Regions from separate parts of the Rhodoplanes azumiensis genome, predicted to be linked through region 3. Evidence: predicted binding sites of a transcription regulator. Region 3 holds the regulator's gene; each other region holds the start of a gene.
The links. Region 3 encodes PhoB, which activates phosphate uptake and scavenging genes when phosphate is short. Its sites were predicted from a motif close to TGTCATNNANCTGTCAT; they were not measured.

Region 1 (4,641 bases), on a different contig from region 3:
GCCGGCCGATCGGTCCGCGCCGGCCGGGCTTTTGATCCGGCTTTCCTTTCCGCCGGTCCGGACCGCCGCGTCCGCGCCGGTGTGTGACCGGTATCCGACAAAGCCACGCGACGATGCTGATTCGGTCGACCGGTTGCGGAGTGCGCAACCTACCGACACGGATATTGTTCCCGAAGGTCGGAAAATCGTGTGGAAAGTCGTCGCGCGAGCTTTTCAGCGGCGAGGTTTCCGAAGTGTTTCTCGCGCGTTTCCCCTTGCGGATGAGGCTAATTCTAATACAATCAGGTTTGTTTTGTGGCGTTTCGGGTCGATTTTGCGGCCGGGTCGGCGGATAGGTGCGAGGCGAGGCCCGGCCTCTACAAACCACCAGTAAGTATGTTCGTGTGGCGCAATTTTTTCGCGGCTATTCAAATACAGTTTTTCACTTGCGATACAGTCATGCACGTGAGAAGAGCCTCATTCATATCCCGCCTGCCGGTTAGTTCGCCGACCGGACCGAGATCGATCGCGCCGATATCGATCGTGACGAGGTGGCCCGTCACGAGGCCGGCTTTCGGAAGAAAACGTCACCTCCATTTCGGGAGAGTCGAACAATGGCTAATGTGAATCTCAAGGCCATGGACGTCGATGCGTTGCTCGCCTTGCGGGGCGAGATCGACGACACCCTGGAAGAGCGCAGCCGCGAGCTGAAGAAGCAGCTCAGCGCGCTGGAGACGGCCCGCGGTCGTCCGGCCCGCGGCGCGTCGGCCGGCGGTCGGTCGAGCGCCCTGAAGGGCGTCAAGGTGGCGCCGAAGTATCGCGGCCCCAACGGCGAGACCTGGGCCGGCCGTGGCGCGCATCCGAAGTGGCTTGCGGCGCTGCTCGCCGAGGGTCATTCGCTCGACGAGTTCTCGATCGAGGGCGCCCACGCGGCCGCGGTCGAGGAGGTCGCCGAGAAGCCGGCCCGCAAGGGGGGGGCCCGCGGCCGTCGCAAGCACGGCTGAGCGGCCGGCAGCCCCCGTCGCGATCAGGGCGCAGCGGCGATCCCGCCGCGGCGCCGAGCCTTCTCTTCGACGATCGGATGCGCGGCCGCAGGGGCGAGCGACGTCGTCAGCCGGCGATCCGCAGGCGGGCGCATTGTGCGTAGCCCCTGAACGGACGCTCCACCGTCAACGCCGCCCCGAGCGCTTGCGCCCGCGCGGCGAGACGCATCTCCAGATGATCTCGCGGCGTGACGTGAAACAGCGCCAGCCAGGCCCGCAGCGCGGTCCGCACGCCGCCGGGCAGGTGCTCCTGGCCGCCGAAGTCGACGATCTGCAGTTCGCCGCCCGGCGCCACCAGCCCGAGCGCGCGGTCGAGCGCGCCGTGCCAATCGGGAATCATCGACAGCGTGTAGGAGAAGTAGACGCGCTCGAACCGCGGCACGCCGAACACGGCGGCCGGGTCGAGCGTGACGGCGTCGGCCTGCGCGATCTGGATCCGCCCGCCGAGGCCGGCGCGGGCGATCGCCTCCGCGGCGCTCGTCAGCATTTCGGTCGACACGTCGACGCCGAAGAACCGGGCCTGCGGCCAGCGTCGCGCCGCCTGCACGAGGTTGCGCCCGGTGCCGCAGCCGATCTCCAGGACGCGGTCGCCGGGCCGCGGGGCGAGCCGTTCGATCAGGTCGTCGCGGCCGAGCAGATAGAATTTGCGCGTCGCGTCGTAGAGGTGCCGTTGCCGGCGGTACATCCGGTTCATCCGGGCCATGGTATCGTCGGCCCGGTTGCCGGCCGAGTCGGCGCGGTCGTCGGCGGCGCGATCGTCGACCCGTCCCGTCATCTCAGCCGGCATCGTCGAGCACGTAGAGATGGAAGCCGCCGTAGATGGCGGAGCGGTCGCGCGTCGTGAAGCCGCGCGAGGCGTCGGCCTCGTAGCGCCAGCGCGACAGGATCGTGTCGTCGAGACGGCCGGGCAGCAGGCTCGGCTCGGCGGCGGTGCGGAAGATCACCCGGGCGCCCGGCTTCGCCGTGCGGGTGATCTCGCTCCACAACGCGTCGAGCTGGGCGTCGGTCATCCAGTCCTGGGCGTCGAGCAGCACGTAGCGGTCGACCGACTGCGCCGGCTGTGCCGCCAGATGCTCGGTCATCGAGGCGTTGACCACGGCGACGCGGTTCGCCCTCGCGCTCACGGCGGCGAAATTGTCGCGCTCCAGATAGGGCGGCACCGGCGCGTGGTCGCCGTCGCCGTAACGGCGCCCGAAGGCCTGCCAGGCGAAATAGTTCTGGTCGAGGTCGAAGCCGCAGGTCAGGCGCTCGACCCGGCTGCGCAGCACCGCCGCCATGTCGCCGCCGCCCGCCGCGGCGAGAGCCGCGTACTGGGCCGGCGGGATGCCGAGGCCATAGAGCGCCACCGGCCGGTCGACGGCCCACCGCACGAAGCGCTTGTCGAACAGCGGCGCCAGCAGCGTCTGGAACAGCTCGAGCTGCTCCGCGCGCGAGCGCGCCGCCAGGACGCGGCGGAGGTCGACGCCGTAGAGGCGCGCCACGGCGTGGCCGAGCCCGATGAAGTGGCCGAGCAGACCGTGCTTGTAGACGTTGCGGGCGAACAGCGAGATGCGGCGCCGGCCGAGCCCGAAGGCGCCGCGGCCCTCCCAATAGGCACGGGTCGCCGCATCGAGGCGCGGCGCCAGATGGTTCCAATAGGCGTCGACATTGGCCGCCGCGTCGGCCGTGCCGAAGAACTGATAGAAGGCTCGCCACGACGGCAGATGCCGGGCCGCGGCGAGCTTCAGCCGCACCAGGGCGACATGCGCCGTGTTGACGTCGACGGCGGTGATTCGCGCCGGATTGGCGGTCAGGTAGGACAACACGTTGCAGCCGCCCGACGCGATCGCCACGACGTGATGGTCGGGCGCGATCTGGAGGGCCGCCATGTCGACCGCCGGATCCTCCCAGATCTGAGGATAGACCAGGCCCCGGAACATCCAGGCGAAGACGATTTCGGCGAAGCCCTGGCGGGACAGGGCGGGAGTGCGACGGACGGCGGCGCTGACGCCGCATCGGACCTTCGACGGCGAGGAGATCACACCGGGCCTCGATGACTGCGATGAAAGGGATGCGTCCAAAACGCCGCGCTACGAACGGTCGCGGTCGAACAACGGCGTGTGTATCGAGCCGCCGGTGACGCCTTCATGACAGTATGACGGGCCGCAGGGGACAGCCGCCTTCTCGCGGCGCGCCGACCGTCTGCCGAACCGCCGCCACTCGCCCGCGAAGTCGTGATCGGCGCGCTTGCAGTCTCAGGTTGCATATAGGAACTATATCTCCTATTAGTTGCGTCGCCGATTTCGCCGCGCCTGCGGTGGTGCGCCCGTCGATCGGCAGCGGGCGAGACAAAACCGGGCTGTTCCACGACCGCGCCGTCACCAGCGCGCGACCCGCGTCGCCCGCCAGGTTCGCCGCGTCGCCGAGAACCGGCCGAGCGACCAGGGAGGGTGCCGATGCGGCAGAACTTCACCCAGACCGTCACGATCGCCGGAACGGTTCGGGCGATCGACGAGGCGACCGGCAGCTTCACGATTCAGGCCCGCAGCGGCGACCAGTTCACGGCCTTCGTGGGGGTGACGACGAGCTATCAGGTGGTCACCAATCTCGACCAGATCTCGCGCGATCGCGTTCCCGATCCGGCCGCCGATCCACCTGGCACGGACGTGCAGATGGCGTTGCGCAAGTACATCCAGCGCGACCGGCCCGTCTTCGTCGCCGGGCTCTATCAGGAGGACGGCGACCGCGCCCGCTTCGAGGCGCGCACCGTCTATCTCCTGCATTCGGCCCCGGACCGTTACCTGTTCGAGGAGACCCACTGGTGGCTCGTGCAGGTCACCCAGATGGCGGACCGCATTCTCGACCATCTGTTCGACGAGCGGCGCAACTACACGATCGACGACTTCGCCAAGTTCTACCGCACCAACCTCAACATCCTGGGCCAGCCGGTCGACGACGACGTGCAGGAATGCGCGGTGCTGTCGCGCCTCCTCTACGACCTCTCGACCGCGTTCCTGATCACCGGCGCGGAGCGCTACTTCCTCGCGGCGCAGGCGGCCGTGAAGTATCTGCGCGAGGCGTTCCGCTCGTCGAGCCACGACGGCGAATACTGCTTCTGGGCCTATGGCCGCCGCCGCCATACCGAGGGCGAGAAGGGCGAAAGCCTGTTCTTCGCCTCGCAGGGGCCGGACGACGTCGGCACCATCCCGCTCTACGAGCAGATCTACGCGATCGCGGGGCTCACCCAGTACTACCGCATCACGCTGGACACCGAGGTGCTGGAGGACATCCGCCGCACCATCCAGAGCTTCCAGGCCTTCTATTGGGATCCGCCGAGCGCCACCGCCAAGGGTTTCGCCGGCAAGGGGGGCTACTACTCGCATCTCGACCCGGTGACGATGCGACCGGACACGCCGGCGCTCGGCGAGAACTGCCGGCGCAAGAACTGGAACTCGATCGGCGACCACATCCCGGCCTATCTGGTGAACTTGATTCTCACGCTCGAGCCGCTGCCGGGCGGCAGCGCGCGCCCCTACCTGGCCGATCTCCTCAAGACCGCCGTCGCCATCCTGGAGGAGACGACCACGCTGATCGTGGAGAAGTTTCCCGACCCGAGCTCGAAATACGTGAAGGAGCGCTT
Region 2 (4,641 bases), on a different contig from region 3:
GCGTCGTGCAGCGCCAGGATCGCGGCGGCGAGCAGAGCCGCGTTGACGGCGCCGGCGCGGCCGATGGCGAGCGTGCCGACCGGCACGCCGGGCGGCATCTGGACGATCGAGTAGAGCGAGTCGACCCCCGACAGCGCCTTCGACTCGACCGGCACACCGAGCACCGGCAGCGGCGTCATCGCGGCCGTCATGCCGGGCAGGTGGGCGGCGCCGCCGGCGCCCGCGATGATCACCTGAAAGCCGTCCGCCTTGGCGCCCTTGGCGAAGGCGATCAGCCGGTCGGGCGTGCGGTGGGCCGAGACGATGCGGGTCACATGGTCGACGCCGAGCGCGGTCAGCGTCTCGGCGGCGTGCCGCATGGTGGCCCAGTCGGACTGGCTGCCCATGATGATGGCGACCGGGCTCGCGGCCATGGCTCTCTCGGACAATGGCTCTCTCGGATCGGGAACAGGACCGCCGGGCGGTCGACGCGCGGTTTTATCCACTGGGGTTTCGGGCGGCAAGCGAGCCGGTCGGCGGCGCGTGCCGGAGTGGACGCTGCTTCGGCCCGAGTCGCGAATCACGTACAGCGGAGAGCATCACAGGGCGTGCGGCGACCGGCTCATGCGGGGCAAGACGGCGGGACGGCAGATGCGGCGGACCGGGTCGGCCGGCGGCAAGACCGCGCCGCCGCGGGCGCCCGAGGAGCCGTCGTCCCCGGTGGCGAGCGGCGCCGGGCCGGTGCGGTCGCAGCCGGGACGGCTGGCGGACGAGGCCGACCGGCTCGGGGCCGGCGTCGCGACAAAGCTCGCCCGCGAGGTCGCCCGCCTGGAATCCGAGCTCGCCGCGATGCGGGACCGCCTCGCGGAGCTCGAGGCGCATGCCGACCGCGACCCGCTGACCGGCCTCCTCAACCGCCGCGGCTTCGAGCGCGAGCTGTCGCGCGCGAGTGCCCATGTCCAGCGCTACGGCGGCCGGCTGGTGCTGGTCTATCTCGACCTCGATGGCTTCAAGCCGATCAACGACACCCACGGCCACGCCGCCGGCGACGCCGTGCTGCAGACCGTTGCGGCGGTGCTGCAAGGCCATGTCCGCGCCTCGGATCTCGTCGCCCGGCTCGGCGGCGACGAGTTCGCGGTGCTGCTGTGGAACCTCGCCGACGCTGACGCGCAGGCCAAGGCGACGGTTCTGGAGGCGATGATCGCCGCCGCCCGGGTGCCATGGGGGGAGGGCGAGATCGCGGTCGGAGCCTCGGCCGGCACGGCCGCCCTGACGGCTCCGGAGGCCGTCGCCGAGGCTCTCGCCCGTGCCGACGCGGCCATGTACACGCGAAAACGCCGGCGCGCCGGCCGGAGTGGCTAGCCCGTCAGGCGATGATGTCGGGCGTCATCTGGTCTTCGATGAAGGAGATGCGGTCCTTCAGCCACAGCTTGCGCTTCTTGAGGCGCTGCACCTGGAGAATGTCGGAGCCGGGCGTATCCTGCAGGACCGAGATCGCGACGTCGAGGTCGCGATGCTCCTGGCGCAGGCGCTCGAGCTGTCCCTTGAGGTCGGCTTCGTTCTCGTTCATCGGACCGCGTTCGCCACCGGACGGTCGGTCACCGGACCGTCGGGGACCGTGGGACCGCTGCACCGGCCGCGGTCCAGTCATGCCCGGGTCGAACGTGATCGCGGCCTGTCGCCGCATGTATCGCCCGGGAGCGTCGTTTTTTCAAGGTTCCCAAGGTCGCCCGCCGCGGTCACGGCAACGATCACGAAACGGTGTCGTGCGAGACGGTGTCGATCCTCGTCGACACCAAAGTGTCATCGTGGCAGACTGTCAATGTCAGGCAGCAATCTGACATGAGGAGAAAAGGCACATGGCCACGCTCTCGCTTGCTGAACTCGAACAACGGCACCGGATGCTGGAAGCGGAACTCAACGAAGCCCTCCAGCATCCGTCAGTCGATGATCTCCAGCTCGCCGAGTTGAAGCGTCGGAAACTGCAGCTCAAGGACGCCATCGTTCGGATGCAGCACCTGAGCAGCGTACACTGAGGATTAGTTCGGAATAATTCATCGTTGTGTTTGGTAGAGCCGCCGGCTCTCGGAAACGAGGCCGGCGGTTCTGTTTTCGAAGGGCCACCCGGCGGTGGCCGGTGTGCGGATCGTCTCCGCATCTGTTGCGATCGACCGTGCGATCGACGGCGCGATCGACGGCCGGGGGCGGTCAGATCTTGCGCAGCTCGGCCGCCGCCCGCGCCAGGATCTCGACGATGCGGGCCTCCGCCTCGGCGTCGCGGCCGAACCGTTCGGCGGCGATGTCGCGCAGATTGTCGACCGCCGCATCGACCAGGCGGGACACCCGGGGACCGCGCTCGCCGTCCTCGCGCTCCGCCCGCTGCCGCCAGCGCTCGGCCTTCTGGGCGATCGCCGCGAGACGCTCCGCCACGGCGTCCACCACGGCCTGATTCTCGGCCAGATGGGCGCGGCCATCGTCCGTGATGGTGTACAGCTTCTTGCTGCCCTCGGTCTGCGCCGTGACGTGCCCGGCCTCCTCCAGGAAGGTCAGGGTCGGGTAGACCATGCCGGGGCTCGGCGCGTACCAGCCGCCGGTCTTCTCCTCCAGGATCTTGATGATCTCGTAGCCGTGGCGCGGCTGCTCGGCGATCAGGGCGAGCGCCAGCAGGCGGAGGTCGCCCTGCGCCAGCATGCGCCCGATGCGGGCGACGTCGCCGCCGCCGAAGCCGCCGCCGAAGCCGAACCCGCCGCCGAAGCGGCCGCGTCCGAAGCGGCCGCCGCCGCCGTGCCGGCCGGCCGCCCAATGGCCCGGGTGCATGTCGTCGCGCCCGCCGTGATGGTCGTGATGGCGCGGTCCGCGGCTGTCCCGGGGGTCACAATGATGTCCGTGCATTTCGTTCTCCGTGTTAAGATATATCTTGAGATAGAGCGTGCTTCGTTATAGCGCAAGATATATCTTACATATTTTCAGGTTGCCGCAGTCCGTGCGCTTGCGCAGGCGCTCGCGGACTGGTTCGCTAAGCGTGCGAGGAACTCACAAGGAGATAAAAATGCGCGGGGATGTCTCGCGGCGCCGGGGGCTGGCGCTCGCGATCATGTCGTTGTTCGGTCTCACGGTTTTCGGTCTGCCGGGGGCGCTGTCCGGCGGTTCGGCGGTGGCTCAGGACGCGGCCTTTCCGACCCGGCCCGTCACCCTGATCGTCCCGTTCCCGGCCGGCGGCGGCAACGACGCCACGGCCCGGGTGGTCGCCGACAAGATGTCGGGGGCGCTCGGCCAGCAGGTGATCATCGACAATCGCGGCGGCGGCGGCGGCAATATCGGCACCCGGGCGGTCGCCCGCGCGCCGGCCGACGGCTACACGCTGCTGCTCGGCTACACCGGGACGCTGTCGATCAATCCGAGCGTCTATCGCAATGCCGGCTACGACCCGCGCAAGGACTTCGCCCCGATCGGCATGATCGGGGTGTCGCCGAGCGTCTTCGTCGTCCATCCCAAGGTGCAGGCGACCTCGATCGCCGAGTTCATCGCCCTCGCCAAGGCGAGCCCCGGCAAGCTCGATTATGCCTCGTCGAGCGCCGGCACGGTCGGCCATATCATGGCGGAGCTGTTCGCCAAGGAGGCCGGGATCAAGCTGTCCCACATCCCCTACAAGGGGACGGCGCCGGCCTTGAACGACCTGATCGGTGGCCACGTGGCGATGATGATCGTCCCGATCGTCCCGGTGCTCGGCAGCGTCAAGGGGGGCACGCTGCGCCCCCTCGGGGTGACGAGCAAGACGCGCAGCGCGCTGCTGCCGGACGTGCCGACCGTCGCCGAATCGGGCCTGCCGGGCTTCTCGGCCGAGCTGCAATACGGGCTGCTGGCGCCCGCCGGCACGCCGCCCACCGTGGTGGCGAAGCTCAATGCGGCACTGAACGCGGCGCTCGCGAACCCCGACGTGAAGGCCCGATTCGCCGCCGAGGGCCTGGAGCCGCGGCCGATGACGCCGCAGCAATACGCCGACTATATCGACACCGAGGAGAAGACCTGGGGCACGCTGGTGCGCGCTCTCGACATCAAGGTGGAGTGAGGCCACGCCGGCCGGCGCCGGCGCGCCGTCTTCGCTCCGTCGGTGCGTCGTCGGTGCCGGCCCTTGTCGTTCGAATACAGGTCCAGACGCCCCGGGGAGACCGTCGACACTCCCTCGTCGGCATTCCGGACGCCGCGAAGCGGCTGTCCGGAATCGGGAGAGGGCTATGGGTTCCGGGCTCCGGCCTTCGGCCGGCCCCGGAACGACCAGAATCGGAATTTCAACAGCCTGCTGGGGAGCCGGTGAAAACGTTTTCACCGCCTTTCGACGAGCTGCCGTTCCGTGTCGACGCCGGGCCGGTTTCGCATCGTGTCGCCCGGCCGCGATGGCACGAGCGACCCAAGACAAGACGATCACGACAACCAGACCGACAACAAGCAGGAGACGACCATGCGTGCGGATCACCCCCGTCGCCGCACCCTCGCGGCGATGCTCGCCCTCGCCGGCCTCGCGCTGGCGGGACCGGCCCCGTCCGCGTCGGCGCAATCCGCCGGCGCGACCCCCACGGCGGCCGGCGAGGCCGCCGGCTGGCCGGCCCGGCCCATCACCCTGATCGTCCCGTTCCCGGCCGGCGGCGGCAACGACGCCATGGC
Region 3 (4,641 bases):
TTCGCCCCGCTCGAAGGCGAGGTTCGCACGCGCGTAGGTCGGCAGGAGATGCGACATGGCCGAACTTCTTCTGGCGACTCGTGAATTGAGCGGCGCACGCCGAAGAGATGCGCGGCCCATGAAATGAATCGTGCCGCCCCAGGGGCGGCACGACGACATCATTCTAGGTCCGGGCGGCGCGGTGTCAACCGGACCCGCGGCATCCGTCGTCTCACTTACGGACTCGAAACGGCCATGAATTGTGGATGCAATACTGGGGACTCTTGCGTGGGACTCGCGCCATATAGTAGCGTTTTCTTCGTAAGTATACGATATCTCGTGCGGCGGACTGCTCTCTCAGTTTCACATCCAGTTCCTGCGTACCCGCCGGTGGAGAGGCACCGCCGCGCGGCGTTGGGGGATTCGGTGAGACCCGTCCCGCGCCGCGAGGCGAAGAGGAACACATGTGGACCGACGAGCGCGTGGAACTACTCAAGAAGCTTTGGAACGACGGTCTCTCAGCGAGCCAGATCGCCGTCGAGCTGGGTGGCATTACACGCAATGCGGTGATCGGTAAGGTTCACCGACTGGGCCTGTCCGGACGGGCCAAGAGTCCTGCGGCGGCGGTGCCGCGGGCGAGAAAGCCGCGCGCGGCGGCGCCGGTGATGCGCGTCGCGCGGCCGGCGATGCGCGGCAACACGGCGCTGGCACGCGCGCCCGTCTACGAGGTCGAGTACGAGCAGGAGGTCGAGGCGGTCGCCAATGTGGTGCCGATGGGCCAGCGCTGCACGCTGCTCGAGCTCGGCGAGGGCAAGTGCCGCTGGCCGGTCGGCGATCCGGGCTCGACCGACTTCTTCTTCTGCGGCGGCCGCACCGCCGAGGGGCTGCCCTATTGCGGCTACCACGCGCGGATCGCCTATCAGCCGGTCGACCGCCGCCGCGACAAGCGGCTCGGGCGGATCTGATCCGACACGATTCCGGCGTCCGGCGCGGCCGGACGCCGAACCGTTCGGCGCCGCACGCCACGGGCGCTGCACGACATCATCGCGGGATCGCGCAGGATTGCCGGATCGCTGTGGTCCGCGATGCGGCAATCCGGCCATGACGTCGCTGCATTGCGCGCGACATCCGGGACGCACGCTGGTCGCGACCGCCGCGCACGCGCCGTTCGAGCCGGGGAGCGTGGCGGGCGGGCGCCCGCCGCTCCGTCCGGCCCCTCACGCTTCCGCGCTGCCGTAGCGGTCGTTGAGGGCGTAGCCGGCGCCGCGCACGGTGCGGATCGGGTCGGAGCGCTGGCCGCGGTTGAGCGCCTTGCGCAGCCGGCCGACATGCACGTCGACGGTGCGCTCGTCGATATAGACGTCGCGCCCCCACACCCGGTCGAGCAGCTGCTCGCGCGAGAAGACGCGGCCCGGGTTCTCCATCAGGAACTCGAGCAGGCGGAACTCGGTCGGCCCGAGCGGCACGTCGCGCCCGGCCCGCGCCACCCGCTTCTTCTCGCGGTTGAGCTCGATGTCGCCGGCGGTCAGAACGGCGGCGACCCGCTCCGGCTTGGTGCGGCGGAGCAGCGCGCGGATGCGCGCGAGCAGCTCGGGCACGGAGAACGGCTTGACGATGTAGTCGTCGGCGCCGGTGGCGAGCCCGCGCACCCGCTCGCCCTCCTCGCCGCGCGCCGTGAGCATGATCACCGGGAGCTGCTGGGTCTCGGTGCGGGCGCGCAGCCGCCGGATCAGCTCGATGCCGGACAGGCCGGGCAGCATCCAGTCGACGATGGCGAGATCGGGCGGGCTCTCCTTGAGGCGGAGATCGGCGTCGTCGCCGCGGCCGGCGGCGTCCACGGCGTAGCCTTCGGCCTCGAGATTGTAGCGCAGCAGCAGCGTCAGCGGCTCCTCGTCCTCGACGATCAGGATGCGGGCGGCCATCGGGTGGTATTCCTCTCGAGAAGCGCGAGCGCCCGGCGGCGGACGCTCGTTCCCTTCGTCAGGCGTCGAACGGAACCACGGTGCTCGCCGTCGTGTCGCCCTTCGGGCGCTCGTCGACGAGCGACTTGCCTTCGATCATGTAGTAGACCGACTCGGCGATGTTGGTGGCGTGATCGCCCATCCGCTCGATGTTCTTGGCGCAGAACAGCAGATGGATGCAGATGCCGATGTTGCGCGGGTCTTCCATCATGTAGGTGAGGAGCTCGCGGAACAGCGAGTTGTTGACGGCGTCGATCTCCTCGTCGGCCCGCCACACCGCCACGGCTTTCTGCAGGTCGCGCCTCGCATAGGCGTCGAGCACGTCCTTGATCTGCGACAGCACCAGCTCGGTCATGTGCTGGACGCCACGCATCACCTGCTGGGCGCGGAACTCGTTGTCGAGAGCGACGACCCGCTTGGCGATGTTCTTGGCGAGGTCGCCGATCCGTTCGAGATCGTTGGAGATGCGCATCGCCGCGACGATGTCGCGCAGATCGACCGCCATCGGCTGGCGCCGCGTGATGGTGAGCACCGCCTTGGCCTCGATCTCGCGCTGCAGCACGTCGATGCGGGTGTCGGCTCCGACCACCTTCTGGGCCGCGACCAGGTCGCGGCGGTCGAGCGCCTCGGTGGCGTCCGAGATCTGCTGCTCCGCCATGCCACCCATCTCGGCGACCATGCGCGCGAGATCCTGCAGGTCGGTGTCGAAGGCCTTGTGCGTGTGTTCGCCCATCGGGGGGGTCTCCGGAACGTCGTTGGGTCGGGTGTCGTCTTCGGGGGCCTTCATGGGGGTCATCCGAAGCGACCCGTGATGTAATCCTGCGTGCGCCGGTCCTTCGGCGTCGTGAAGATGTCGCTGGTGATGCCGATCTCGACCAGGACGCCGAGATGGAAGAAGGCGGTGCGCTGCGACACCCGGGCGGCCTGCTGCATCGAATGGGTGACGATGACGATCGTGAAGTTCTCGCGCAGCTCGTCGATCAGCTCCTCGATCTTCGCCGTGGCGATCGGGTCGAGGGCCGAGCACGGCTCGTCCATCAGGATGACCTCGGGGCTCACCGCGATGGCGCGGGCGATGCACAGGCGCTGCTGCTGACCGCCCGACAGGCTGGTGCCGGAATCGCCCAGGCGGTCCTTCACCTCGTCGAACAGGCCGGCCCGCTTCAGGCTGATCGCGACGATCTCCTCGAGCTCGGCCTTGTTGCGGGCGAGCCCGTGGATGCGCGGTCCGTAGGCGACGTTCTCGAAGATCGACTTGGGGAACGGGTTCGGCTTCTGGAACACCATGCCGACGCGGGCGCGCAGCTGCACCACGTCGAGCTGCGGGTCGTAGATGTCCTGGTCGTCCATGGCGATCCTTCCGGTCACCCGACAGGCCGGGATGGTGTCGTTCATCCGGTTGAGGCAGCGCAGGAAGGTCGACTTGCCGCAGCCGGAGGGGCCGATCAGGGCCGTCACGGCGCGCTCCTGGATGTCGAGGTCGACGTCGCGCAGCGCGTGCTTCTCACCGTAGTAGACGTTGACGCCCTGCGCCACGATCTTGACCGGGTTGCCCGCCACGGCGGCGGCCGCGGCGATCGCGGTCGCCGAGTCGAGCTGGACCATGCTGTTCATCCGGGGGGCCTCCCTGCCACCTGACTTACCACCGACGCTCGAACCGCTTGCGCAGCACGATCGCCGCCCCGTTCATGACGAACAGGAACACGAGCAGAACCATGATGGCGGCCGCCGTCTTCGCCTGGAAGGCGATCTCGGGCAGGTCGGACCACAGATAGATCTGGACCGGCAGCACCGTCGCGGCGTCCGTGATGCTGGTCGCCGGCTCGACGATGAAGGCCACCATGCCGATCATCAGCAGCGGAGCCGTCTCGCCGAGCGCGTGCGCCATGCCGATGATGGTGCCGGTCATGATGCCCGGCATCGCGAGCGGCAGGACGTGGTGGAACACCGCCTGCTGGTGCGACGCGCCGACCCCGAGCGCCGCCTCCTTGATCGACGGCGGCACCGCCTTGATGGCGGCCCGCGACGCGATGATGATGGTCGGCAGCACGAGGAGCGCCAGCACCAGGCCGCCGACCAGCGGCGCCGAGCGGGGCAACCCGAAGAAGCTGAGGAACACCGCGAGGCCGAGCAGGCCGAACACGATCGACGGCACCGCGGCGAGATTGTTGATGTTCACCTCGATGAGCTCGGTCAGCCGGTTCTTCGGCGCGAACTCCTCGAGATAGATGGCGGCGGCGACGCCGATCGGCAGGCACAGCACCAGCGTCACCAGGAGGGTCAGGGACGTGCCGACCAGCGCGCCGCGGATGCCGGCGAGCTCCGGCTCGCGACTGTCGCCGGCCGTGAAGAAGAGGGTGTTGAAGCGGTTCTCCACCATGCCGCGGTCGCGCAGCGCCTCCAGCCAGGCGATCTCCTGGTCCGAGACCTTGCGATTGGTCGCCGGGGTCAGGTAGGTGACGAGCTGCCAGTCGCCGGGCTTGGCCGTGGCGCCGCCGGAGGCGAGCGGCAGCAGCACCTCGCCGGCGGCGTCGCGAGCGCCGATGCGGGTGAGCTTGACGAGGCCCCCGTCGACGGCGACGAGCAGGCTCGGCACGGTGACGCCGAGCGGCTCCTCGGCGGTGGTCGCCTCGAAGCGCGCCTGCAGGGCGGCGGCCGTGTCGGACAGCTCCGTCATGCGGGCCGAGAGGCTCGTCGCCTC
Region 4 (4,641 bases), on a different contig from region 3:
CGACAACACGCCGCTGAACAAATGTCGGTCGTGCCAAGCGAATTCGCGGTTTGCGACAATCCGTCGCCGACGCGCCCGACCGGCTGCTCGCATATAATGGGCACATATCGAGCCGCCTCATCTCGGCGGGCTCGACCCGCGGGGCGACACGCCGCGGATTGGCGAACAACACGAGAAGGGGGTTCGACGATGTCGGACTACGAGCGTCACACGATCGGGGCGGCCTATGGGACGGTGCCGCGTGCCGAGGCGGCGGCCATCGATGCCGGCCTGCGCGCCTACATGCTGCGCGTCTACAACTACATGGTCCTGGGCCTCGCGATCACCGGCCTTGCCGCGCTCGGCATCTACATGATCTCGGTCACGGGCGACCCGGCTTCGGCGGCCCGCGCGGTGATGCGCGGCGGCGTCGAAGGCCCGGCCCGCATCGGCAGCATGTACCTGACCCCGATCGGCTACGCGGTCTTCGTCTCGCCGCTGAAGTGGCTCGTCATGCTGGCGCCGCTCGGCCTCGTCTTCGCGCTCTCGTTCGGCGTCGAGCGCATGCGCCCGGCGACCGCGCAGCTGCTGTTCTGGGTCTACGCCGCGCTGGTCGGCCTGTCGCTCGGCTCGATCTTCATGGTGTTCACCCACACCTCGGTGGTGCGGGTGTTCTTCATCACGGCGGCCTCGTTCGGTGCGCTGAGCCTGTGGGGCTACACGACCCAGAAGGACTTGTCCGGCATGGGCTCGTTCCTGATCATGGGCCTGGTCGGCATCATCATCGCGAGCCTGGTCAACATCTTCCTCGGCTCGACCATGATGCAGTTCATCATCTCGGTGATCGGCGTGCTGGTGTTCGCCGGCCTCACCGCCTACGACACCCAGCGCCTGAAGAACGAGTATCTCTACGGCGCGATGTCGGGCGACGTGATGGAGCGCTCGGCCATCATGGGCGCGCTGTCGCTCTACCTGAACTTCATCAACCTCTTCACCATGCTGCTGCAGCTCTTCGGGCAGCGCGAGGAGTGACGTCGCGGCGGCACGCGCGCGTCGTTCGACCGACCGGGGCCGCATGCGGCCCCGGTTCGCTTTTGGAGCCTGTCGCCACACGGCAGGCCGCCTCGCAGCCTCGCCGGCGGGGTCACCGAAGGGCGCCGAAGCGTCCTCGGGCGTCGAAAACCGTTTACGACGACACCTGATGGCGAAAATGTCATGCGGCCTGACGCCCCGGCGGGCTTCACCGCGCCGCGCCGGCGTCCTACATTCCAGCCAGGTTTGATGGGTGCGGGCTCCCCCCGAGCCCGCCATCGGGTGGACAGAAAGGATCTTCCCCCATGTCGGACTTCGATCGCCATACCATCGCGTCCCGCGGCTATGCGGGCGACCGCGCCGTCGCGGTCGATGCGGGCCTGCGCGCCCACATGATCACCGTCTACAACTACATGGCGGGTGGCGTCGCGCTCACCGGCATCACGGCGTGGCTCACCTACCAGCTCGCCGTGGTCACCGACGCGGCCGGCAACATCACCGGCCTCACCGCGTTCGGTCAGACGCTGTTCGGCAGTCCGCTGATGTGGGTGCTGGTGCTCGCCCCGCTCGGGCTGGTGTTCTTCCTGAGCTTCCGCATCAACAGCCTGCAGGCCGGCACGGCCCGCACGCTGTTCTTCGTCTATGCCGGCCTGCTCGGCGTGTCGCTCGCCTCGATCTTCATGGTCTACACGGCGGCGTCGATCACGAGGGTGTTCTTCATCTCGGCCGCCGCCTTCGGCGCGCTGAGCCTGTGGGGCTACACGACCCAGAAGGATCTCTCGGGCATGGGCTCGTTCCTGATCATGGGCCTGTTCGGCCTGATCATCGCGAGCCTCGTGAACATCTTCCTGAAGTCGAGCGGGCTCGACTGGGCGCTGTCGGTCGCCGGCGTCCTGATCTTCGCCGGGCTCACCGCCTGGGACACCCAGAAGATCAAGGAGATGTACGACGTGAACGACGACGGCACCCTGGCCGGCCGCAAGGCCGTGATGGGCGCGCTGTCGCTCTATCTCGACTTCATCAACCTGTTCCTGATGCTGCTCCGCCTGGTCGGCGACCGCCGCTGACGCGGCCCGCAGCCCCGGGACGCAAGCCCCGACACGAAACGCCCCGGCCTCGCCCGGGGCGTTTTCGTTCGGCCGACCAGCGCGCGCGGGCCCCGCGTTCAGCTCACCACTCGCAGGCTCACCCGGTCGAGCTCGCGCAGCACGCGGTCGAGCTCGTGGCCGACCTTGACGATCAGCCCGGTCGCCGAGACGACCCGCCAGGCGCCCTGGCGGCGCGACAGCTTCGGCGTCTTCTCGATGCGATAAAGCGGCACCTCGGCGGTGCGGCGGAACACCGAGAAGACGGCCCGGTCCTTGTGGAAGTCGATGGCGTAGTCGCGCCATTCGCCGGACGCGACCTTGCGGCCGTAGAGGCCGAGGATGCGGCTGAGCTCGCGCTTGTTGAAGGTGACGCGGGAGGGGGTGGACGGGAACGCGGCGAGCACCGCTCCCTCGCCCGCGCGGGACTCGCTCGGGTCGCTGTCGCCAAGCTCGAGGCTCATCCGGCTCCTCCTGGTGAGGGGTGTCGTCGAAGGGTCGTGATCCCGTCATGATCACCTCGGCGCCGGCCGAGGGCAAGGGCGTCCGGGCCGCACCGGCCGGCGGCCGCGACGCCGGGCTCACGCGCCCTCACGGGCCGATCACGCATTCGTCAATCGCTTCATAAGTTTGCCGAAATTCGGCCTCGCCCCGGCCGGGCCGGGATGCGATCACGGCACCATCGGCCTAGGGTCCGGTCCGAGAAGAGAACCGGTTCCTCAGCCCCCCAGCCCCCCGGGCTCGTAAGGGCCGGACCCTGGCGTCGATGAACCGGTCGGCTTCGCCACCGGTTCGGGTTCATCCCGCGCGTACACCCGCGCGCACGCATGGCTGCCGGCCTGTGACACGGCCTCGACCATGCGAAAGGGCCGGTTTTTCCGGCCCTTTTTTCTTTACGCGACCGCGGTCGGGCCGTCCGTCGGGCGGCCGCGTCGGCAGTGCGACGGCCCGGTCCGCTGAAGCTGCTCGTGTCAGTGCAGCCGCTCGAAGGCGGCGCCGTAGATCGCGCCGGGCGCCTTGGCGCTGCCGCCCTGGATCAGCACCGCGACGGCGTCGATCGTCTCGCCGATCCGATCGGCGCGCAGCTCCGCGACCGGCACCGACCAGGTGCGCTGCGCCCCGGTCCAGTCGCCGAGCTTCATCCAGCGGCGAACGACGTTGCTGTAGACGATGGTGCGGCCCTGATTCTCGCCGCGACCGACCGCGACCTCGACGGCCGAGGTGACGCCGAGGAGCCAGACCTCGCCGGTCGTCGCCGGAACCGGCGCGCCGGCGACCGCCGCCACGGCGGGGCGAACCGGCTCGGTGCTCACCGACACCTTGCCGTCGGCGACCGACAACCGCACCGGGACCGACATCGCCAGGCCCCGGGCGCGGCCGCGCACCACCGCGGCCTCGATCGCCGACCGGTCGCTGCCGAGCGCATGCGCCGTGCCGTTGATCACCACCTGCGGCGTGTAGACGGAGCGGTCGCCGCGCGCGTGCGAGTAGGCGGCCTGACGGGCCGTGTGGCGCGGATCGGCGAGCGTGTCCCTCCAGCCCAGATAATCCCAATACGTGACCGGCAGACTGACCGCCACCAGGGTCGGATCGGTCTTGAGCTCGGCGAGCACCCGATCGGCGGCCGGACAGGACGAACAGCCCTGGCTGGTGAACAGCTCGACGACGGCGCGGACCTGGCTGCCGAGGGCCGCCGGCAGCGCCGGGCTGGACTGGGCGGACGAAAGCTGCGGGGCGCCGGCCGGTCCCGGTCCCGGTGCCGGCGCCGGCACGGCGAGCGAGCGGGTCGGCGGCGCCACGGCGGCGGGTGCCGCGGCTTGCGGAGGACTGGAAGACTGCGCCCGGGCCGGAACAGCGGTCGCAATTGCGAGGCCGGATCCGATCAGGCCGATCACGAGACCGCCGGTCCATCGCGCGCGTCTCGTTCTCATGCTCGACCTCGTCATCGACTGGGACGCTGCCGCAGGAACGGGCGGCGCGCCGGGCGGTCCGTTGCGACGGACCCGATATTGTTGTCCTCGAAAGGCCTTCGGGCGTCCTGAGGGGTGGGCGACGACGCATCGGCGCCTCGCGACCTGGATAGTACGGCGGCGGCGGCGAGAGCCACTCACTTCGCAGTGAGGCCGTGTCCGCCCGTCACCACGCCGGGTTGCAGCGAGACCGTGCGTGAATCGGTCGAGGTGTCGGTCGCGGGCGGGCGGCCGCCGCGCGAGCGCGACGGCCGGGTCGTCACGAGCAGGCCGTGACGAAATCGTGGCTCAGGCGGCGAGCTGGCGCAGCACGTAGTGCAGGATGCCGCCGTTGCGGAAATATTCGAGCTCGTCGAGCGTGTCGATCCGGCAGATCAGCGGCACCTTCTTCACCTTGCCGTCGGCCATGGTGATCTCCGCCGTCAGCGTCTGGCGCGGCTTCAGGTCGGCGCCGAGCCCGCGCAGCGTGACCCGCTCGTCGCCCTTGAGCCCGAGCGACTGCCACGAGGTGCCCTCCTCGAAGACGAGGGGCACCACGCCCATGCCGATCAGGTTGGAGCGGTGGATGCGCTCGA

Region 1: the regulator PhoB is predicted to act here: its motif matches at 3,138-3,154, upstream of ACFSOX_RS07265 (BtaA family protein).
Region 2: the regulator PhoB is predicted to act here: its motif matches at 1,770-1,786, upstream of ACFSOX_RS19340 (YdcH family protein).
Region 4: the regulator PhoB is predicted to act here: its motif matches at 2,582-2,598, upstream of ACFSOX_RS10605 (DUF2794 domain-containing protein).

Annotation. Positions count from the first base shown of each region.
Region 1 is NZ_JBHUIW010000005.1:193,180-197,820, reverse strand. It holds gene ACFSOX_RS07275 (H-NS histone family protein) at 594-983, shown strand; gene ACFSOX_RS07270 (class I SAM-dependent methyltransferase) at 1,090-1,797, opposite strand; gene ACFSOX_RS07265 (BtaA family protein) at 1,799-2,941, opposite strand; gene ACFSOX_RS07260 (AGE family epimerase/isomerase) at 3,458-4,641, shown strand, end outside.
Region 2 is NZ_JBHUIW010000026.1:55,412-60,052, reverse strand. It holds gene purE (5-(carboxyamino)imidazole ribonucleotide mutase) at 1-413, opposite strand, end outside; gene ACFSOX_RS19350 (GGDEF domain-containing protein) at 604-1,341, shown strand; gene ACFSOX_RS19345 (YdcH family protein) at 1,346-1,549, opposite strand; gene ACFSOX_RS19340 (YdcH family protein) at 1,839-2,015, shown strand; gene ACFSOX_RS19335 (PadR family transcriptional regulator) at 2,188-2,871, opposite strand; gene ACFSOX_RS19330 (Bug family tripartite tricarboxylate transporter substrate binding protein) at 3,029-4,048, shown strand; gene ACFSOX_RS19325 (Bug family tripartite tricarboxylate transporter substrate binding protein) at 4,439-4,641, shown strand, end outside.
Region 3 is NZ_JBHUIW010000029.1:38,774-43,414, forward strand. It holds gene ACFSOX_RS20405 (aspartate aminotransferase family protein) at 1-57, opposite strand, end outside; gene ACFSOX_RS20410 (GcrA family cell cycle regulator) at 444-944, shown strand; gene phoB (phosphate regulon transcriptional regulator PhoB) at 1,197-1,901, opposite strand; gene phoU (phosphate signaling complex protein PhoU) at 1,960-2,673, opposite strand; gene pstB (phosphate ABC transporter ATP-binding protein PstB) at 2,733-3,554, opposite strand; partial or broken gene pstA (phosphate ABC transporter permease PstA) at 3,580-4,377, opposite strand.
Region 4 is NZ_JBHUIW010000010.1:61,186-65,826, reverse strand. It holds gene ACFSOX_RS10615 (Bax inhibitor-1/YccA family protein) at 190-1,011, shown strand; gene ACFSOX_RS10610 (Bax inhibitor-1/YccA family protein) at 1,317-2,078, shown strand; gene ACFSOX_RS10605 (DUF2794 domain-containing protein) at 2,177-2,560, opposite strand; gene ACFSOX_RS10600 (DUF1223 domain-containing protein) at 3,068-4,027, opposite strand; gene acnA (aconitate hydratase AcnA) at 4,355-4,641, opposite strand, start outside.